Linked DNA regions of Pseudonocardia sediminis. The protein of the gene in region 3 binds, or shares a complex with, the protein of the main gene of each other region. Links are inferred from orthologs where the notes say so. Each region holds a gene or a part of one and is shown on either strand. Other genes may lie near its edges.

The links.
Region 1: secY (region 3) and secG share a complex: the UniProt entries of both Escherichia coli proteins name them as parts of the sec protein translocase complex. The link is inferred for Pseudonocardia sediminis from one-to-one orthologs.
Region 2: the proteins of secY (region 3) and secA are in contact, whole or in part, in a crystal structure (PDB 3DIN), measured with the Thermotoga maritima proteins. The link is inferred for Pseudonocardia sediminis from one-to-one orthologs. Residues at the interface, in WP_004081795.1 of Thermotoga maritima: Glu108, Gly109, Glu110, Glu111, Ala236, Glu237, Arg238, Arg239, Ile240, Thr241, Ile242, Gln243, Tyr244, Ala245, Arg246, Arg247, Val248, Thr249, Gly250, Arg251, Arg252, Val253, Tyr254, Gly256, Ala257, Ser258, Thr259, Tyr260, Leu261, Pro262; in WP_004082002.1 of Thermotoga maritima: Glu261, Ala262, Arg263, Lys300, Ala301, Arg302, Thr303, Ile304, Ile305, Leu323, Tyr324, Asp325, Pro326, Val329, Ser330, Tyr333, Ile336, Lys340, Phe345, Val349, Glu363, Phe364, Tyr374, Ser375, Gly376, Gly377, Glu393, Ile395, Thr482, Ser483.

What each region holds. Positions count from the first base shown.
Region 1 is NZ_SHKL01000001.1:3,321,245-3,327,946, forward strand. The notes cover bases 1,820-4,781. They hold secG (preprotein translocase subunit SecG), read left to right. Parts: upstream 1,820-3,164; coding sequence 3,165-3,398; downstream 3,399-4,781. Other genes in these bases: EV383_RS15395 (phosphoglycerate kinase), read left to right, coding at 1,820-2,202; tpiA (triose-phosphate isomerase), read left to right, coding at 2,204-3,010; EV383_RS15410 (RNA polymerase-binding protein RbpA), read left to right, coding at 3,467-3,808; EV383_RS15415 (class I SAM-dependent methyltransferase), read left to right, coding at 3,842-4,675; EV383_RS15420 (DUF418 domain-containing protein), read right to left, coding at 4,662-4,781. In the rest of the region: gap (type I glyceraldehyde-3-phosphate dehydrogenase), read left to right, coding at 2-1,018; more of EV383_RS15395, read left to right, coding at 1,015-1,819; more of EV383_RS15420, read right to left, coding at 4,782-5,675; EV383_RS15425 (TrpB-like pyridoxal phosphate-dependent enzyme), read left to right, coding at 5,845-6,702. UniProt on the Escherichia coli protein: Subunit of the protein translocation channel SecYEG. Overexpression of some hybrid proteins has been thought to jam the protein secretion apparatus resulting in cell death; while this may be true it also results in FtsH-mediated degradation of SecY.
Region 2 is NZ_SHKL01000001.1:5,376,526-5,383,750, reverse strand. Bases 2,358-5,842 are described here. They hold secA (preprotein translocase subunit SecA), read left to right. Parts: upstream 2,358-2,705; coding sequence 2,706-5,642; downstream 5,643-5,842. Other genes in these bases: EV383_RS25135 (Rv3235 family protein), read right to left, coding at 5,717-5,842; hpf (ribosome hibernation-promoting factor, HPF/YfiA family), read left to right, coding at 2,358-2,509. Also shown: EV383_RS25155 (LpqB family beta-propeller domain-containing protein), read left to right, coding at 1-851; EV383_RS25150 (ComF family protein), read left to right, coding at 936-1,739; more of hpf, read left to right, coding at 1,886-2,357; more of EV383_RS25135, read right to left, coding at 5,843-6,373; EV383_RS25130 (MarR family winged helix-turn-helix transcriptional regulator), read left to right, coding at 6,475-6,987; EV383_RS25125 (ABC transporter ATP-binding protein), read left to right, coding at 6,984-7,225. UniProt on the Escherichia coli protein: Required for protein export, interacts with the SecYEG preprotein conducting channel.
Region 3 is NZ_SHKL01000001.1:5,588,607-5,595,162, forward strand. The notes cover bases 2,668-5,483. They hold secY (preprotein translocase subunit SecY), read right to left. Parts: upstream 4,823-5,483; coding sequence 3,512-4,822; downstream 2,668-3,511. Other genes in these bases: map (type I methionyl aminopeptidase), read right to left, coding at 2,668-2,799; EV383_RS26125 (adenylate kinase), read right to left, coding at 2,817-3,371; rplO (50S ribosomal protein L15), read right to left, coding at 5,084-5,483. In the rest of the region: EV383_RS26105 (NAD(P)(+) transhydrogenase (Re/Si-specific) subunit beta), read right to left, coding at 1-310; EV383_RS26110 (NAD(P) transhydrogenase subunit alpha part 2), read right to left, coding at 310-687; EV383_RS26115 (Re/Si-specific NAD(P)(+) transhydrogenase subunit alpha), read right to left, coding at 687-1,871; more of map, read right to left, coding at 1,951-2,667; more of rplO, read right to left, coding at 5,484-5,551; rpmD (50S ribosomal protein L30), read right to left, coding at 5,548-5,733; rpsE (30S ribosomal protein S5), read right to left, coding at 5,736-6,386; rplR (50S ribosomal protein L18), read right to left, coding at 6,460-6,556. UniProt on the Escherichia coli protein: The central subunit of the protein translocation channel SecYEG. Consists of two halves formed by TMs 1-5 and 6-10.

The DNA.
Region 1 (6,702 bases), 2.3 Mb from region 3 along the record:
AGTGACGGTCCGCGTAGGAGTGAACGGTTTCGGCCGGATCGGCCGGAACTTCTGGCGCGCGGTGGACGCTCAGCGCGTCGCCGGAACCAGCGACATCGAGATCGTCGCGGTGAACGACATCACCGACAACGCCACCCTCGCGCACCTGTTGAAGTACGACTCGATCCTCGGACGGCTGCCCTACGAGGTCTCCTCGACCGACGACGAGATCGTCGTCGACGGCAAGGGCTTCAAGGGCCTGGCCGTCCGCGACCCCGCCGAGCTGCCCTGGAAGGACCTCGGCGTCGACGTCGTCGTCGAGTCCACGGGCCTGTTCACCAAGCGTGAGGCGGCCGCGAAGCACCTCGACGCGGGTGCGAAGAAGGTCGTCATCTCGGCCCCGGCCAGCGACGAGGACATCACGATCGTCAAGGGCGTCAACGACGGCGACTACGACGGTTCGCAGAACATCATCTCGAACGCGTCCTGCACCACGAACTGCCTCGCGCCGCTGGCGAAGGTGCTCGACGACCTGCTGGGGATCGAGAAGGGTCTGATGACCACGATCCACGCCTACACCCAGGACCAGAACCTGCAGGACGGCCCGCACAAGGACCTCCGCCGGGCCCGCGCCGCCGCGCTGAACGTCGTCCCCACCTCGACCGGTGCGGCGAAGGCGATCTCGCTGGTCATGCCGCACCTCAAGGGCAAGCTCGACGGCTACGCGCTCCGGGTGCCGATCCCCACCGGCTCGGCCACCGACCTGACCGTCGAGGTCCGCAAGGAGGCGACGGTCGCCGAGATCAACGCGGCGTTCAAGGCCGCGGCCGAGAGCGGACCGCTGCAGGGCGTCCTCAAGTACACCGAGGACCCGATCGTCTCCTCCGACATCGTGACCGACCCGCACTCGACGATCTTCGACGCCGGCCTGACCAAGGTCATCGGCAACCAGGTCAAGGTCGTGGGCTGGTACGACAACGAGTGGGGCTACTCCAACCGACTGGTCGACATCGCCGGGCTGGTGGCGTCGAAGCTGTGAAGACGCTCGACGACCTTCTCGACGAGGACGTCCAGGGCCGCTACGTCCTCGTACGCAGCGACCTCAACGTCCCGCTCGACGACGACCGCACCATCACCGACGACGGCCGCATCAAGGCGTCGATCCCGACGATCACCGCGCTGGCCGAGGCCGGAGCGCTCGTCGTGATCATGGCGCACCTGGGCCGTCCGAAGAACGGGCCGGAGGACAAGTACTCGCTGGCTCCCGTGGCCGAGCGGCTGGGTGACCTGCGCGCCGCACCGGTGCGGCTGGCCGAGCTGGGCAAGGAGCTGCCGAACATGGCGGCCGGCGACGTGGTCCTGCTGGAGAACATCCGGTTCGACCCGCGCGAGACCAGCAAGGACGACGCCGAGCGCGGCGCGTTCGCCGACGAGCTCGTCGCGTTGGTGGGCGACGACGCCGCGTTCGTCTCCGACGGGTTCGGCGTGGTGCACCGCGAGCAGGCCTCGGTCTACGACGTCGCGCAGCGGCTCGACTCCTACGCCGGCGGGCTGGTGCTCTCCGAGGTCGAGGTGCTGCGGACGCTCACCGGTTCGCCGGAGCGCCCGTACAACGTCGTCCTCGGCGGGTCGAAGGTCTCGGACAAGCTGGCCGTGATCGAGGCGCTGCTGCCGAGCGTCGACCAGCTGCTGGTCGGCGGCGGGATGTGCTTCACGTTCCTCGCCGCTCAGGGCCACGGCGTCGGGTCCTCGCTGCTCGAGGCCGACCAGGTGGACAACTGTCGCCGTCTGCTCGACTCCGGCAAGATCGTCCTGCCGGTCGACGTGGTGGTCGCGGACGCGTTCTCCGCCGACGCGAACACCCGCACGGTGCCGGTGGAGGGCATCGAGGACGGCTGGTCCGGCCTCGACATCGGGCCGGACTCGGTTTCGGTGTTCGGATCCCTGCTCCGCGCGACGAAGACCGTCTTCTGGAACGGCCCGATGGGCGTGTTCGAGATGGCGCCGTTCGCGGAGGGCACGCGCGGTGTGGCGCAGGCGATCGTGGACGCCACCGCGGCGGGCGCGTTCAGCGTCGTCGGCGGCGGGGACTCCGCGGCCGCGGTCCGTGCGCTGGGCCTGCCCGAGGACGGCTTCTCGCACATCTCCACCGGCGGCGGCGCGTCGCTGGAGTTCCTCGAAGGAGAGACCTTGCCCGGTGTGGCCGTCCTGGAGGAGCAGTAACATGACGACGTCGAACAACCCGGCCGGGCGCAAGCCCCTGATCGCCGGCAACTGGAAGATGAACCTGAACCACCTCGAGGCCATCGGGCTGGTGCAGAAGCTGGCGTTCGCGCTGCCGGAGAAGTACTACGCCAAGGTCGACGTGGCGGTGATCCCGCCGTTCACCGACATCCGCAGCATCCAGACGATGATCGACGGCGATCGTCTGCACATGGTGCACGGCGCCCAGGACCTGTCCCCGCACGACTCCGGTGCCTACACCGGTGACGTGTCCGGGGCGATGCTGGCCAAGCTCGGCTGCACCTACGTGGTGATCGGGCACTCCGAGCGCCGCGAGATCCACGGCGAGGACGACGCCCTGGTCAACGCCAAGGTGCAGGCGGCAGTCAAGAACGGTCTGACCCCGATCCTGTGCGTCGGCGAGGGCCTCGACGTGCGCGAGGCCGGCGACCACGTGCAGCACTGCACCGACCAGCTGCGCGGGGCGCTGAAGAAGGTCACGGCCGATCAGGCCGCGTCGTTCGTGCTGGCCTACGAGCCGGTGTGGGCGATCGGCACCGGCCGGGTCGCGAGCGCGGCGGACGCCCAGGAGGTGTGCGCCGCGCTGCGGCAGACCCTGCGCGAGCTCTACGGCGACGACGTCGCCGCACGGGTACGGGTGCTCTACGGCGGCTCGGTGAAGTCGTCCAACGTGGCCGAGATCGTGGCCCAGGGCGACGTCGACGGGGCCCTCGTCGGCGGCGCGAGCCTGGACGCCGACGAGTTCGCCAAGCTCTGCGCCATCTCCGCGGGCGGCCCGCTGCCGTAGGCCCCCGCCGGACCGGACCCGGGCCGGTCCCTCTCCGTGTGACGCGAGAGGGACCGGCCCGTCGTCGTCCCACGGGCAGGGGCGCCGGTCACACCGTCGGTGTACGCGGGTATTCTCGGGGGCTCCGGCGAGCGAACGAGATTGGACTGCCCGCGTGCTCCTGACCCTGCAGATCGTCCTCATCATCACCAGCATCCTGCTGGTCGTGCTGATCCTGCTGCAGCGCAGCCGTGGTGGTGGTCTGACCAGCCTGTTCGGTGGTGGCGTGCAGTCGAGCCTGTCCGGCTCCGCCGCCGCGGACCGCAACGTCTCCCGGTACACGGTCTTCGTGGCCCTGATCTGGCTGATCGCGGTCATCGGTAACGGACTGCTCGTCTCGACGAGCTGACACCCGCACACCTTTCGACCGCGCACGCCTCTCGACGCTGTACCCCTCGACGCTAGGGAGACAAGACCATGGCAGGTGGCAACGCCATTCGCGGGACCCGCGTGGGTGCCGGCCCGATGGGCGAGTCGGAGCGTGGTGAGACCGCGTCCCGAGAGCTCGTCCCGTACTACTGCGCCAACGGGCACGTCAACGACACCTGGTTCGCCTCCGGCGCCGAGATCCCGGACACCTGGGACTGCCCGCGCTGCGGTCTCCTCGGTGGCCGCGACGCGCAGGCCCCGCCGGCCCCGCTGCGCAACGAGCCGTACAAGACGCACCTCGCCTACGTGAAGGAGCGCCGCAGCGACGCCGACGGCGACGCGATCCTGGAGGAGGCGCTGGGACGGCTCCGGGCCTCCCGCGAGCTCTGATCCCCCTTGGTGACGACGGGGGCGGTGCCGCCCTTGTTGCGTGACCCCGCCCGCCGGCTCGCCCGACGCGCCCGCCGCTCGGCCGGGCGCCTCGTCGACGAGGTGCTGGCCCGCCACACCGCGGCCCAGACCGCCGCACTGCGCACCGAGCTGGCCGCGCTGCGCGACACGTTCGACCACCGCCTGCGCGACGAGGTGGACCGCGCGATCCGCGAGGTGCACGCCGCCGAGGTGCGCGACCGCCGGGACATGATCGCGGCGGGCGAGCGCGAGGCCGTGCTCTCCAGCGCCCGGTTCGCCCGCGAGGCCATGCCCGACGCGGTCATGCTCGCCGCCCCGCCGGAGACGCTGGCGCACGCGCTGGGCCTCGCCCCGGCCGGCGGCATGGCGCTGGAGTTCGGCGTCTACACCGGAGGCACGCTGCGGGCGATCGCCGAGCACCGCGGCGACGGCCGGGTGTACGGCTTCGACTCGTTCACCGGGCTGCCCGAGCTGTGGCGCTCCGGGTTCGGTCCCGGCGCGTTCGACGACGTCGACGGCCTGCCCGACGTACCCGGCGCCGAGCTGGTCGTCGGCCTGTTCTCGGACACGCTGCACGGGTTCCTGGAGGCCCACCCCGGGCCGGTGGACTTCCTGCACGTCGACTCGGACCTGTACTCCTCCGCGGTCACCGTGCTCGACGCCGTCGGGCCGCGCCTGCGACCGGGCAGCATCGTGCTTTTCGACGAGTTCCTGAACTTCCCGGAGTGGGAGCAGCACGAGGCCCGCGCCTGGTGGGAGTACGCCGACAAGCACGACGTCGCGTACCGCTACGTCTGCTACACCCTGAACAACGAACAGGTCGCGGTCCGCATCACCGAGGGCTGATCACGGCGGGCTCCGGCCCGTGCCGCAGTGGCACGATCCGCCACCAGGTCAGGCACCGCCAGACCCACTCCAGCGGTCCGTGGCGGAACCGTGCGAGCCACCAGCGCGCGGCGAGCACGCCGACGACGACGATCACCGCCGCGACCCCGAGCATCGCCGGCAAGCGCGTCGAGTCCGGCAGCCCGGCCGGGCCGGCGAGCAGCAGGACGAGCAGGGTCGCGCCCACATACTGCGTCAACGCCGTGCGTCCGAGCGGGGTCAGCACGGCCAGCACCCCGCCCCGGGCACGGGTGCGCAGCACACCCAGCAGCGCCACGGTCCAGAGCCCCGCGACCGCGAGCCCGGCGACGGCCGAGTCGGTGTCGAAGCCGCTGTTCGCCAGGTCCGACAGCTGCCACGGCAGGGTCACCGCGGCCACCACCGCGCAGAGGACCCCGGCGACCGCGATCCGGCGGCCGTGCCGGTGCAGGGTGGACGGGATCCGGTAGCGGGCGGTGGCCAGCCCGAGCAGGAACAGCCCCGGCACCAGCGCGAGCCCCGAGGTCCCCAGCGCGAGCGCGGTGACGACCAGCCCGGCCCCGCCGGCCGCCACGGCCCACCGTGGCAGCCACGTCGCGGGAAGAAGCACCACCAGCCCGATGACGGCGTACGGCAGCAGCGCCTCACCGGGCTGCCCGAGGTGGTGCAGCGCCCCGATGCCGGCCAGGACGACGAGCCGCCGGAGGAGGAGCAACCGCGGCCGCGATGCGCGTGCGGCGGAACCGTCCAGGAACAGCGCGAGGCTGACGCCGAACAGAAACGCGAAGATCGGGAAGAAGCGCTGGTGGGCGACGAGCTCCAGCGCGGCCGGGATCGGCAGCATCGGTCCGCCCGGCTCGTCGGTGGAGCGCATCTCCGTGATCTCCGGGACGTTGCTCAGCAAAATCCCGATGACCGCGAGGCCGCGCAAGGCGTCGACCTCGGCGAGGCGGGGGCCGGCGGGAGGGGGAGTGGACGTCACGGTCGGACGGTAGGAGCCGAGCGGGAGTCGTGGCCTCGGCCGGAGGGACGATCCGCGCCGGCCGGGCTCGCCCGTCCGGCCGGGGATGCGGGACACCACCCGGGTCCGTCAGGCGGCGCCCTCACCTGCGGCCGGGCTCCGTTCCTTGATCGCGCACGCATTGTTTACGCTGCGGGACATGACTCGCTGGACGCTCCCCCCGGACAAGATTCCGAGCGCGTGGTTCAACGTGGCCCCGCACCTGACGACGCCGTTGCAGCCGCCGCTGCACCCGGGCACGCGCGAGCCGGTCGGCCCCGACGACCTGGCCCCGCTGTTCTCCTCGACCCTGATCGAGCAGGAGATGAGCGCCGCACCGTGGATCGACATCCCGGGTGAGGTGCTCGACATCCTGAAGCTGTGGCGCCCGACGCCGCTGGTCCGCGCGACGCGTCTCGAGAAGGAGCTGGGCACCCCGGCCCGGATCTACTTCAAGGACGAGTCGATCTCCCCGTCCGGAAGCCACAAGACCAACACCGCCGTCCCGCAGGCGTTCTACAACGCCAAGGAGGGCATCAAGCGCCTGTCCACGGAGACCGGCGCCGGGCAGTGGGGCACGGCGCTGTCGTTCGCCTCGGCCCAGTTCGACCTCGAGCTCAAGGTCTACATGGTGCGGGCGTCCTACGGGCAGAAGCCCTACCGCCGGATCGCCATCGAGACCTGGGGCGGGGAGGTCGTGCCGTCGCCGGTCGACGAGCCGGACCACCCCGGCTCGCTGGGCTCGGCGATCTCCGACGCCGTCCGCGACTGCATGGGCCGCGAGGACACCCACTACGCACTGGGCTCGGTGCTCAACCACGTGCTGCTGCACCAGACCGTGATCGGTCTGGAGGCCAAGGAGCAGCTGGCGCTGGCCGGGGAGAAGCTGCCCGACGTCGTCATCGCGCCGTGCGGCGGTGGCTCCAACCTGGGCGGGATCGCGTTCCCGTTCGTGCCCGACTCCGACGTGCGTCTGCTCGCCGTCGAGCCGCTGTCGTGCCCGACGCTG
Region 2 (7,225 bases), 210 kb from region 3 along the record:
CGGACCTGGGCCGGGAGGACGTCGTCGACCTGGTGGCCGGGCCGCCGGCGAGCGCGCCGCTGGCCGCGATGGTGATCGAGAACGGGCGGGTGCGGATGCTCGGCGACGCCGGTGCGGACACCCCGCTGGCCGGGCAGGCGGGCAACGGGTCGTTCTTCGTGACCGACGCGGCGAGCTCGTCGCGGTCGAACCGGATCGCGGTGGTCTCCCGCGAGGAGACCGGCACCCAGCGGCTGCTGACCGGTCCGGTGGACGGGCAGCTCACCGCCACCCCGGTCTCCGGCGGGTCGCTGACCGCGGCCACCTGGAACGCCGCGGGCGACGAGGTGTGGGTGCTCGCCGACGGTGTCCCGCAACGGGTCCTGGTGCCGGCCGCGGGCCCGACGCGGCAGGCGTCGCTGGACGCGGAGGAGATCACCTCGCGGGGCCCGGTGCGCGACCTGGTGCTCTCCCGGGACGGGACCCGGGTCGCCGCGGTGGCCGGGGGACGCGCTCTCGTCGGCGCCGTGGTGACGCTGCCCGGCGGCGCGGTGTCGGTGCGCCAGGTGCGCGAGCTGCGCCCGGCGGAGCTGGACGGCGTGGTGGCGCTGGACTGGCGTGCGGGCGACCAGCTCGTGGTGGCCGCGAACTCCGACCGCCCGGTGTCGCTGGTGTCGGTGGACGGCCTGACGCTGGACCCGATGCCGAGCGTGAACCTGACCTCGCCGCTGCGGACGGTGGCCGCCGCACCCGGCCGGGCGATGTACGTGGCCGACCGGACCGGGGTGTGGAGCTTCGCCGGCGGCGACCTCGACGCGTGGCGCCAGTCGCTCGGGGCGACGTCGGACGCACGGCCGTTCTACCCGAACTGAGGTTACCCACGGGTTGTGGACAACTCCGGGGCGAGTGCCCCGGAGCGGGGAGGTCCGTCGGTCCGGCGGCGCATGCTCGCCGCCATGACCACACGGGAGCTCCTCGCCGGACTGACCGACCTCGTGCTGCCCAGCACCTGCGGCGGGTGCGGCGCGCCGGGCGGCGGCTGGTGCCCGGCCTGCGCCGACGCCACCGGCGGGCCGCTGACGGTGACGCTGCCGCGCGCCGGGCCGACGGCGGCGGCCGGCCGGTACCGCGGCCCGCTGCGCCGGGCCCTGCTCGGCTACAAGGAACGCGGCCGGCGTGATCTCGCGCCGTCGCTGGCCGGGCTGCTCGTGCCGCCGGTCGCCGCGGTGCTGCCGGTCTCGCCGCCGGGACCGGTGTGGCTGGTGCCGGCCCCGTCACGGCCGGGTGCGGCCCGGATGCGCGGCGGTGACCACGTGGCCCGGCTGGCGCGTGTCCTGGCCGTGCGCCTCGGCGCGGCCGGGCTGCCGGCGCACGTCGCGCCGGTGCTCGCCCTCGACCGGCGGGCCCGCGACTCGGTCGGCCTGGACCCGGCGCAGCGGGCCGCGAACCTGAACGGGGGCATGCGGTTCCGTCCACCCGGGGCCGGTGTCCAGGGTCCGGGGGCGGACGCCGTCGTCGTGCTCGTGGACGATGTGGTCACCACCGGCGCCACGCTGCGTGCCTGCCGAGACATGTTGCTTCGCAACGAGATCGCAGTGTCCGCGGCAATCGTGCTGTGCGATGCGACCGGGGGAGCGGCCGGGCGGGCCCCGGTGATCACCCGGGTGCCGGATAACGCTCACGGTGCGCGCCCGAAGTTGCTCCGGGATCGCTCGGGCGGGTCGGTGACAGGTATGTCCAGCGGGCGGACGAACCGCTAACGTCGTCTGAACTTCGACCCCTTATCACACGAGGAGGAGCCACCGATCGCCCGCCCGGGGCAATCGGGTCCCTGACCCCCGACCCGACCGATGAGATCAAGAACGATCAGACCTGCGACCGCTGCACGAGAGCGAGGGATGTCCGCGTGGAGATCACCGTAACCGGCCGGAACGTTGAGGTACCGGATCATTTCCGTGGCCATGTCGAGGAGAAGCTCAGCCGCCTCGAACGCTACGACCACAAGATCGTCGGGATGGAGGTCGAGCTCTTCCACGAGCCGAACCCCCGCCAGCAGAAGAGCTGCCAGAGACTCGAGATCACCGGACGCGGCGGGTGCGGTGCCGTCGCCCGCGCCGAGGCTGTCGCCGGTGACTTCTACGCCGCGCTCGACCTCGCCGTCGGCAAGCTCGCGAGCCGCCTGAGCCGCTCGCACGACCGCCGCAAGCCCAGCCGCCGGGACAAGGTGCTCGCCGGCCGCGCCGCGGCCACGCCGGGCGGTACCGCCCTGCTCGAGGAGGCTCCCCCGCTCGAGGACCTGGTGCCCGGGCCCCGGGGGCACGCCGAGCACCTCGACGACGAGTACCGGCCCGGCCGGATCGTCCGGGACAAGGTGCACGACGCCCGGCCGATGTCGGTGGACGAGGCGCTGTCGCGGATGGAGCTCGTCGGGCACGACTTCTATCTCTTCGCCGACGCCGAGTCCGGCCTTCCGTCGGTGGTCTACCGGCGGAAGGGTTACGACTACGGCGTCATCCGGCTGAACGGCTGACCCCGTGCGGTGGGGGGTCGGTCACGCCCCGCCCCCCACCGCCCACGGGGCGTCACGGTCTCCCGGTGCGACGTTCCGGCCGGTCCCGTCGCGGGGGCTGCGTACCATGACGGGAAGGTGGTGTCGCGGTACCGCGTCAGCGCGTCGCCGACGCTGCCTGCGATGACCTGACCGCGATCGTGAATGAGGTCGTGCAGTGCCCTTCCTGAGTCGTCTCCTCCGAGCCGGCGAGACCAAGCTGGTGAAACGGCTCGGCAAGATCGCCGCCCACATCGACACGCTCGAGCCGGAGATCCAGGCGTTGTCCGACGCCGAGCTGCAGGCCAAGACGGCCGAGTTCCGCTCCCGGCACGCCGAGGGCGAGGGCGAGTCGCTCGACGACCTGCTGCCCGAGGCCTTCGCCGTCGTCCGCGAGGCCGCCCAGCGCACGCTGGGCCAGCGCCCCTTCACCGTGCAGCTGATGGGTGGCGCCGCCCTGCACCTGGGCAACGTCGCCGAGATGCGCACCGGTGAGGGCAAGACGCTGACCTCGGTGCTCCCGAGCTATCTCAACGCGATCTCCGGCAAGGGCGTCCACGTCGTCACGACGAACGACTACCTGGCCAAGCGCGACTCCGAGACCATGGGCCGGATCCACCGCTGGCTGGGTCTCACGGTCGGGGTGATCCTGGCCGAGATGACGCCGGCCACGCGGCGCGAGCAGTACGCCGCGGACATCACCTACGGCACGAACAACGAGTTCGGCTTCGACTACCTGCGCGACAACATGGCGTGGAACGCCGTGGACATGGTCCAGCGCGGGCACAACTTCGCCATCGTCGACGAGGCGGACTCGATCCTGATCGACGAGGCGCGGACCCCGCTGATCATCTCCGGCCCGGCCGAGCAGAGCGCCCGCTGGTACCAGGAGTTCGCGCGGCTCGCCCCGATGCTGACCAAGGACATCCACTACGAGGTCGACGAGCGCAAGCGCATGGTCGGCATCACCGAGGACGGCGTCACCCTCGTCGAGGACCAGCTCGGCATCGACAACCTCTACGAGTCCGCGAACACCCCGCTGGTCGGCTACCTGAACAACGCCGTCAAGGCCAAGGAGCTGTTCAAGAAGGACAAGGACTACATCGTCAACGACGGTGAGGTCCTGATCGTCGACGAGTTCACCGGCCGCGTGCTGGCCGGGCGCCGCTACAACGAGGGCATGCACCAGGCCATCGAGGCCAAGGAGAACGTCGAGGTCAAGGCGGAGAACCAGACGCTGGCCACGATCACCCTGCAGAACTTCTTCCGGCTCTACGACAAGCTCTCGGGGATGACCGGTACGGCCCAGACCGAGGCCTCCGAGCTCAACGAGATCTACAAGATGTCCGTGGTCACGATCCCCACGAACAAGGACATGGTCCGTCAGGACCAGCCGGACCTGATCTACAAGACCGAGCCCGCCAAGTTCGAGGCGCTCGCCGACGAGATCGCCGAGAAGCACCGGGCGGGCCAGCCGGTGCTCGTCGGTACGACGAGCGTCGAGAAGTCGGAGTACCTGGCGCAGCTGTTGCTCAAGCGCGCCATCCCGCACGAGGTCCTGAACGCGAAGAACCACGCGCGCGAGGCGACGATCATCGCCCAGGCCGGGCACGCCGGGTCGGTCACGGTGGCCACGAACATGGCCGGTCGCGGTACCGACATCATGCTCGGCGGCAACCCCGAGTTCCTGGCCGACCTGGAGCTGCGCAGCCAGGGCCTGGACCCGGTGGAGACCCGCGAGGAGTACGAGCAGGCCTGGGACGCGGTCCTGTCCCGGATGCGCAAGCAGGTCCAGGCCGAGGCCGAGGAGGTCAAGTCCGCGGGCGGTCTCTACGTCCTGGGCACCGAACGGCACGAGTCACGGCGGATCGACAACCAGCTGCGCGGCCGGTCCGGGCGTCAGGGCGACCCGGGCGAGTCCCGGTTCTACCTCTCGCTCGGCGACGAGCTGATGCGCCGGTTCAACGGCCAGGTCGTCGAGTCGATCATGAACCGGTTCAACCTCCCGGACGACGTGCCGATCGAGGCCGGCATGGTCACCCGCGCGATCCGCAGCGCGCAGACCCAGGTCGAGCAGCAGAACTTCGAGATCCGCAAGAACGTCCTCAAGTACGACGAGGTCCTCAACCAGCAGCGCAAGATCATCTACGACGAGCGCCGCCGGGTCCTCGACGGCGAGGACGTCCAGAGCCAGACGCGCAACATGCTGGCCGACGTGATCCACGGCTACGTCCAGGGCGCCACGTCCGAGGGCTACTCCGAGGACTGGGACCTCGACAAGCTCTGGACCGCGATCGGCGGCCTCTACCCGGTCTCGGTGGGCTGGCGGGAGATCGCCGACTCCGAGGACGGGCTCGAGGAGCTCTCCGCGGAGGCGCTGGAGAAGGCGATCCTCGACGACGCCGAGGCCGCCTACGCCCGCCGCGAGGCCGAGATCGACGCCCTCATCGGAGCCCAGGGCGGGATGCGCGAGCTCGAGCGCCAGGTCCTGATGCAGGTCATCGACCGCAAGTGGCGCGAGCACCTCTACGAGATGGACTACCTCAAGGAGGGCATCGGGCTGCGCGCGATGGCCCAGCGCGACCCGGTGATCGAGTACCAGCGCGAGGGCTTCGACATGTTCGCCGCGATGCTCGAGGGCATCAAGGAGGAGACGATCGGGCACCTGTTCAACGTCACCGTGCAGGTGGCCGAGCAGGAGCCGGTGGAACCCGCCGCCGACGGCGCGGCCGCCGTGGCCGAGGCCCCCGGGCCGCCGCGGGAGGACGACACCACCGAGATCCCGGTCATCCCGGCCCGTCCGCCGATCGGTGGCGCCCGCCGCCGGGTGCCGGACGAGGACCCGAACGAGCAGACGACCGTCCTGCCGAACCTGTTCCGTTCCGGGCCGCCGCAGAACCTGCAGTACAGCGGCCCGACCGAGGACGGCGACGTCGCCCGCCGCGGCGAGGCCGCCGCGAACGGGAACGGCCGCGCGGCCGGCAACGGCTCCACCGGGGCCGGAGCCAACGGCGCCGGCGGGGCGAGCGCCGCCGACGGCGACGCGAGCGTCAACCGCGCCGAGCGTCGCCGCCAGCAGCGGGCCGCGGAGAAGGCGAACCGCCGCCGGCGCTGAGCCGTTCGACGACGACCCACGACGCCGCCCCGGGCCACGGTCCGGGGCGGCGTCGTCGTCCCGGTGCCGGAGGGTCAGATCAGGCGCACGGCCGTGCACACCCAGGTGTCCTGCCGGGCCGTGGCCGTGGTGCCCCGGCCCTGCCGGGCGGCGGTGCGACCGGCGGGGACGACATCCAGGCGCAGGGTCAGCGCACGGATGCGGTCACCGACCCGGCACACCGTCACCACCTCGGCCGCGCCCGGGTGCGGCTGCGCGACGTGCACCCGGCCGGGCGCGACCGCCCGCACCGTCGACGGCCGGCTCGCGCCCAGGTAGCGCAGCACCTCCGGGGTGACGGCGGCGGCGAGCTGCCCCGGCTGCCGTCGTCCGGCCAGTACCTCGAGCATCGACCGGACCAGGGCTCCGGCCCGCGCGTGCGGTGGCGGACCGTCCGCTGCCGCACCGGCCTTCGGGACCGGGCCGCCGGGCCCGCCCGCCGGGCCGGAGTCCCGGCCGGGAGCGGTGCCGGTGCCGGCGGCGGGCGACCCCGTGCACTCCCGGGACCAGACGTGACGGCGTGGGTGCACGGCGCCGACGGCGAGCGGTTCCGGCTCGTGCCCGGGCGCCCGCAGCCGCGGCGGCCGGGGAGCGGGAGGCGGTCCCGGAACCCGGGGGACCGGTGCCGGAGCCAGGTTCGGCGGGTCCGCGACGGGCTCGGCCGGGACGCGGGTCAGGGGTGCGACGGTCACCGGTCCAGCGTCGCTCCCCGGCCGTCGCCGGCCGCCGATCCGCGATAGTTCGTCACCATACGATAGTGCGACGAATCGTTCGGAGACGTACGGTCTGCGCCGTGAGCGACCCCTTCTTCGAGTCCCGGCCGGAACACATGCCGCTGGGCAAGCTCGTCTCGTGGGTGGGCGGGGCGATGCAGAGCTACTACCGCCGCAGCGTCGCCCGGCACGGCGTGACCGGCACCGCGATCGGTGTGCTGGGCGCCCTGGCGCACGCCGAGGGACTGTCCCAGCGCGAGCTCGCCGGGCGGGTCGGCGTCACCCCGGCGACACTGACACCGGTGCTGGACACCCTCGAGCAGGAGGGCCGGATCGGGCGCGAGCGCGACACCTCGGACCGTCGCATCGTCCGGCTCTGGATCACCGACGACGGCCGGACGCACCTGAGGACGGTGTTCACCGAGGTCGCGGCCACGTTCCGGGCGCAGATGCCGCAGCCGCCGCCGGAGCACGAGCCGATCATCCGGGAATACCTCGTCGCGGTGCTGGCCGCGGTGAGCCAGGATTCGGGATCCGGTCCGGGGCGTCACGCCGCCGGGGACGAGCCCACAGGGAAGGGAGCGGAGCGATGAGCAGCGTCGCCGTCGAGGTCACCGACCTCGTCAAGCACTACCCGAAGGCGTCCGGCAACGCCGTCGACGGTCTCTCGTTCACCGTGGGGGAGGGCGAGGTCTTCGGCCTGCTCGGGCCGAACGGTGCCGGCAAGACGACCACCGTCGGCGTGCTGACCACGCGGGTCGTACCGACCTCGGGTTCCGCCCGGGTGGCGGGGCTCGACGTGAGCGCCGACGCCGTCGCCGTGTGCGCGAA
Region 3 (6,556 bases):
CGATCAGGGCCACCGTGCCGCCGCCGACACCGTTGAACAGCGCCACCATCTGCGGCATCTGGGTCATCTTGACCCGCCGGGCCGACGGGACGCCGAGGATCGTGCCGACCACCAGTCCGATGAGGATCCAGACGATGTTGTTCGCGCCGTTGACGATCACCACGCCCAGCACCGTGAGCATCGCGATCGCCATGCCGACCGCGGCGATCCAGTTGCCGCGGACGGCGGTGCGGGGCCCGGTCAGGCCCATCAGGCCGTAGATGAACAGGGCGAAGGCGATCAGGTAGAGGACCGGCTCGACGATCTCCATCACGCGCCGCCCTTCGCTGCCTTCTCGGCGGTCAGGGTCTGGGCGTCACCGTCGCCGGTGTCCTTCTCGGCCCCCGGCTTCGGCGGCTGCTTGCCCTTGAACATGCCCAGCATGCGGTCGGTGACGAGAAAGCCGCCGATCACGTTGATCATTCCGAACGCGATGGCGACGGTGAGCAGGATGATCTCCAGCACCGTCGCGTTCTCCAGCTCGCCGAGCACGATCATCCCGCCCAGCACGACGATCCCGTGGATCGCGTTCGTGCCCGACATCAGCGGGGTGTGCAGCGTGTTCGGCACCTTCGAGATGACGGCGAACCCGACGAACCCGGCCAGGACCAGGATCGCGATGTTCGCCAGCAGGCTGCCCGATTCCATCAGCTCTCCTCCTTCGCGTCCGCGTCCCCGGCCGGTGCGGCGGGAGCGTCGCGGGTGACACAGCTCTTGGCCAGGACCTCGTCGTCGAAGTCCGGTTCCAGCACGCCGTCGGAGAGCATCAGCTCCAGCAGCGCCGTGATGTTGCGGGCATAGAGCTCGGAGGCGTGCTCCGGCATCGTGGCCGGCAGGTTCAGCGGAGACGCGATCGTCACGTCGTGCTTGACGACGGTCTGCCCCGGCTCGGTGAGCTCGCAGTTCCCGCCGCCCTCACCGGCGAGGTCGACGATCACGCTGCCCGGCCGCATGCCCTCCACGGCCTTCGCGCTGACCAGCCGTGGCGCCTCCCGGCCCGGGACCTGCGCGGTGGTGATCACGACGTCGAAGCCGGTGATCGCCAGCTCCAGCTGCTCCTGCTGCTTGCGGCGCTCGTCGTCGGAGAGCTCCCGGGCGTAGCCGCCCTCGCCCGCCGCCTCGATGCCGAGGTCGAGCCACTGCGCGCCGAGCGACTTCACCTGGTCCGCGACGTCCGGGCGGACGTCGTAGCCGGTGGTGCGCGCACCGAGGCGCTTGGCCGTCGCCAGCGCCTGCAGGCCCGCGACGCCGACGCCCAGGATCAGCGCGGTCGCGGGCTTCACGGTGCCGGCCGCGGTGGTCAGCATCGGGAAGAAGCGGGTCGACTCCTGCGCCGCGACCAGCACGGCCTTGTACCCGGAGACGTTCGCCTGCGAGCTCAGCGCGTCCATGCCCTGCGCACGCGAGATCCGCGGGATCGACTCCATCGCGAACGCCTGCACACCGGCCGACCTCAACGCCTCGATCGTCTCGGGCGACGTCAGCGGGGCCAGGAACCCGATCAGCGTGCTGTCGCGTCCCAGCTTGCTGATCTCGTCCTGCGTCGGAGGCGCCACCTTGACCACGACGTCGCACGACCAGGGATCCCCGATCGTCGCGCCGGCGTCGGTGAACGCCTCGTCCGGGATCAGCGCCTCGAGCCCGGCACCGGACTCGACGACGATCTCGGCCCCACGCTTCTGCAACTTCTCGATGACCTTGGGGACGAGCGCCACCCGGCGCTCACCCTCCACCGACTCCTTCGGCACACCGACCGACGTCGTCCGTCCCGGTGTCGACTCTCGCTTCGCCTGCGCTTCGCTCGGTGGCGACTGCCCGGCCTCTTCGCCCATGCGCAGAACCTAGAGCAACAACGACCCCGGTGCCGTCTCCATGTGACACCCGTCCTCACCGGAGTGGCGGGATGACCGATCAAGAACCGAGGACGGTGTCCTCATCGGCCGGAGCGGTCAGCAGCCACGGCCCGTCCTCGGTCACCGCGACCGTGTGCTCCCAGTGCACCGCGCGCCCGCCCGAGGCGGTGACGACGGTCCAGCCGTCCTCGAGCTCGACGGTCTCCGGGTCGCCCGCGGTCAGCATCGGCTCGACGGCCAGCGCCATCCCGGGACGCAGCTTCGGCCCGTGGCCGGCGTCGCCGTGGTTCGGCAGGAACGGGTCCATGTGCATCGACGTGCCGATGCCGTGCCCGCCGTACTCGGCGACGATCCCGTAGTCGGCGCCGTCCCGGTTCGCCGCCTCGCGGCAGGCCTCCTGGATGGCGAACGAGACGTCGGTCAGCCGGGCGCCCGGGCGGACGGCGGCGATCCCCGCGGCCAGTGCACCCCGGCACGCCTCGGACAGCGCCAGGTCCGCCGCGGCGACGTTCCCGACCGGGATCGTCACGGCCGCGTCGCCGTGCCAGCCCTCGAGGATCGCCCCGCAGTCCACGGAGATCAGGTCCCCCTCGGCGAGGACGAGCGACGGCGACGGGATCCCGTGCACGATCTGCTCGTTCACCGAGGCGCAGATGCTGCCCGGGAACCCGTGGTAGCCGAGGAACGACGGCACCGCGCCCGCGGCCCGGATCGTCTGCTCGGCGACGGCGTCGAGATCGGCCGTGCTCACACCCGGCTTCGTCTGCTCGACGACCGCGGCCAGGGTCGACGCGACCAGCGCACCGGCCGCCCGCATCGCCTGCAGCTGGCCCGGGGTCTTGAGCTCGATGTCGCGTCCGCGGTAGCGCGCGATGGCGCCCAGCAGACCGGTCCGGCCGGAGTTCACTTCGCCGTTCTCTCCCTCTACGCCCCGCGGTTGTCCAGCGCGGTGAACACCCGCTCGGTGATCTCGTCGACCTCGCCGACGGCGTCCACGACGACCAGGCGGTCCGCGTAGTACTGCAGCAGCGGGAACGTCTCGTCCCGGTAGACCTGCTGACGGTTGCGGATGACGTCCTCGTTGTCGTCGCTGCGGCCGCGCGCGAGCAGCCGCTGCACCACGACCTCGTCGTCGACCTCGAACTGCACGACCGCGTCGAGCTCCAGGCCCTTGTCCTTCAGGATCTCGCCCAGCGAGCCGGCCTGCGACGTCGTGCGCGGGAAGCCGTCGAGGATGAAGCCCTTCGCGGCGTCGGAGTCGCCGAGGCGGTCCTTGACCATCGCGACGGTGACCTCGTTGGGCACCAGGTTCCCGGCGTCCATGTAGCGCTTCGCCTCGAGACCGAGCTCGGTCTCGTCCTTGAGGTTCGCCCGGAACAGGTCACCGGTCGAGATGTGCGGGACGTCCAGCCGCTTGGCCATCTGCTCCGCCTGGGTTCCCTTGCCCGCACCGGGCGGGCCAACCAGAACGAGTCGCACGCGAACCCGACCTCCCCTAGCTCTTTCGTGATCCGGCTCCGTCGCCGGCTGGGACAACACTGCTACATGCGCACCGACGACGTTGGGACGGGCGGCGAACGTCACGCGAGAAGTTCACGGGAGCGCCACGCGCGGCGAGCCTAACGCAGGAAGCCCTCGTAGTTGCGCTGCATGAGCTGGCTCTCGATCTGCTTCAGCGTGTCCAGGCCCACGGTCACCATGATCAGGACCGCGGTGCCGCCGAACGGGAAGTTCTGGTTCTGGCCGCTGCCGGTGATCCCGAGGAAGAAGTTCGGGAGCACCGCGATCAGGCCGAGGTACAGCGAACCGGGCAGCGTGATGCGGCTGAGCACGAAGTTCAGGTACTCCGCGGTCGGCCGGCCGGGCCGGATACCGGGGATGAAGCCGCCGTACTTCTTCATGTCCTCGGCACGCTCGTCGGGGTTGAACGTGATGCCGACGTAGAAGTACGTGAAGAAGATGATCAGTGCGACGTACAGGATGATGTGCAACCAGTTGGACTGGTCGACCAGATAGGTCTGGACGAACTGCTGGAAGGCTCCGCCGTCGTTCCCGGCGAGCCGGGCGATCAGGTCGGGCAGGTACAGCAGCGAGCTACCGAAGATCACCGGGACGACGCCGGCCTGGTTCACCTTGAGCGGGAGGTAGGTCGACGTGCCGCCGTACATCCGCCTGCCCACCATGCGCTTGGCGTACTGGACGGGGATGCGGCGCTGGCCGTTCTCGACGAACACGACGCTCGCGATGATGGCCAGACCGAACACGCAGACACCGGCGAAGACCAGCCCGCCCGCGTTGTCCAGGATCTGCTTGCCCTCGGCGGGGATGCGGTGCGCGATCGAGGCGAAGATCAGCAGTGACATGCCGTTGCCGACGCCGCGCTCGGTCACCTGCTCACCGAGCCACATGACGACGGTCGTACCGGCGGTCATCACGATCACGATGATGCTGAGCGTGAAGATGCTGGAGTCCGGGATGACCGGCAGGGTGCAGTTGCCGAACAGCTGCCCCCGTTCGGCCAGGGCCACGAAGCCGGTGGACTGCAGGATCGCGATCCCGATCGTCAGGTACCGCGTGTACTGCGTCAGCTTGGCCTGGCCGGACTGGCCTTCCTTCTTCAGCTGCTCGAACCGCGGGATCACCACCTGCAGAAGCTGCACGATGATGCTGGCCGTGATGTAGGGCATGATGCCCAGCGCCAGGATCGAGAGCTGCAGCAGCGCGCCACCGGAGAACAGGTTGATCAGCGAGTAGACGCTGGAGTTCTCGCCGCCCTCCACCTGGCGCACGCACTCCTGGACGTTCACGTACGACACACCCGGCGAGGGGATGTTGGCACCCAGCCGGTAGATCGCGACGATGCCCAGGGTGAAGAGGATCTTCTTGCGGAGATCCGGAGTGGTCAGGGCCGACCGGAACGCGCTGAGCACTCGGTGATCCTCCTACGACGTCGGCGGCCCGACGCCGCCTCCTCGCCGGCCAGAACGGCCCGGCCGGATGTGGGACCGGAGTCCTGCCGCTGCGAGAGCGGTCCGAGCCGGTGACCGGCCTCGTCTCGCCACCGTGACGGTGGCGGGGACTCCGAAACCCCGTGCGGCGACTCTAACAGCGGCCACACAGCAGTTCGGCGCCGCCCACGGGCCCGCCCGACCCGTAGGGGTCGGGGAGCGGCCGTGGACGGCGCCGGGGAACTACAGCTCGGAGACGGACCCGCCGGCTGCCGAGATCTTCTCGCGCGCGGACGCGGAGAACTTGTGCGCGCTGACGGTCAGGGTGATGCCCTCGAGCTCACCCTCCCCCAGCACCTTCACCAGCTCGTTGCGGCGGACCGCACCGGCGGCGACCAGCTCGGCCACGCCGACCTCGCCACCGTTCGGGAAGAGCTGGGCCAGGTCGCCGATGTTGACGACCTGGTACTCGACCCGGAACCGGTTCTTGAAGCCCTTGAGCTTGGGCAGCCGCATGTGCAGCGGCATCTGCCCGCCCTCGAAGCGCGGCGACACGGTCTTACGGGCCTTCGTACCCTTGGTGCCTCGCCCGGCGGTCTTGCCCTTGCTGCCCTCACCACGTCCGACGCGGGTCCGGGCCTTCTTCGAGCCCGGGGCGGGACGCAGGTCGTGCAGCTTGATGACGCCGGGGGTGGTCTCGTTGTCGCTCATGAGCCGACCTCCTCCACGGTCACGAGGTGGCGCACCGTGTGGACGTAGCCGCGGGTCTGCGGGTCGTCCTGACGCTCCACCGACTGCCGGATCTTCTTCAGGCCGAGCGAGCGCAACGTGTCGCGCTGGTTCTGCTTGCAGCCGATCCGGCTCTTCGTCTGGGTGATCTTCCAGGTCGCCATGGTCAGGCCCTCGCAGCCTCGGCCGCGGCAGCCCGCGCCCGCATCATCGACACCGGGGCGACGTCCTCGAGCGGCAGGCCACGACGCGCGGCCACCTCCTCGGGACGCTGGATCGAGCGCAGCGCGGCCACCGTCGCGTGCACGACGTTGATCGCGTTGTCGCTGCCCAGCGACTTCGACAGGATGTCGGAGATCCCCGCGCACTCGAGCACGGCGCGCACCGGGCCACCGGCGATGACACCGGTACCGGGGCTGGCCGGGCGCAGCATGACCACACCCGCCGCCGCCTCGCCCTGCACCCGGTGCACGATCGTGCCCCCGATGAGCGGGACGCGGAAGAAGCTCTTCTTGGCCTCCTCGACACCCTTGGCGATCGCCGCGGGCACCTCCTTGGCCTTGCCGTAGCCGATGCCGACCAGGCCGTCACCGTCGCCCACGATCATCAGGGCGGTGAAGCTGAAGCGACGACCACCCTTGACGACCTTGGACACCCGGTTGATCGTGACGAGCCGCTCGATGTACGGGGTCTTGTCCTGCGCCCCGCCGCGGCCGCCGCCCTGACGGTCCCGGCCGCCGCCGCTGCGGTTGTCGTTGCTCGGGCCGCCGGAGCCTGCGGGGCCTCCGGGGCCGTCGCGCCGTGCACGTCCCGGCATCAGACGTTCCCTTCAACTGTGTCAACGGTCCGACCCTGCGAGCAGGTCGTCCGCATGATCTGCGTGTCGTTCATCAGAACTCCAGGCCTCCCTCGCGGGCGGCGTCCGCCAGCGCGGCGATCCGGCCGTGGTAGGCCAGGCCACCGCGGTCGAACACGACCGCCGTGACG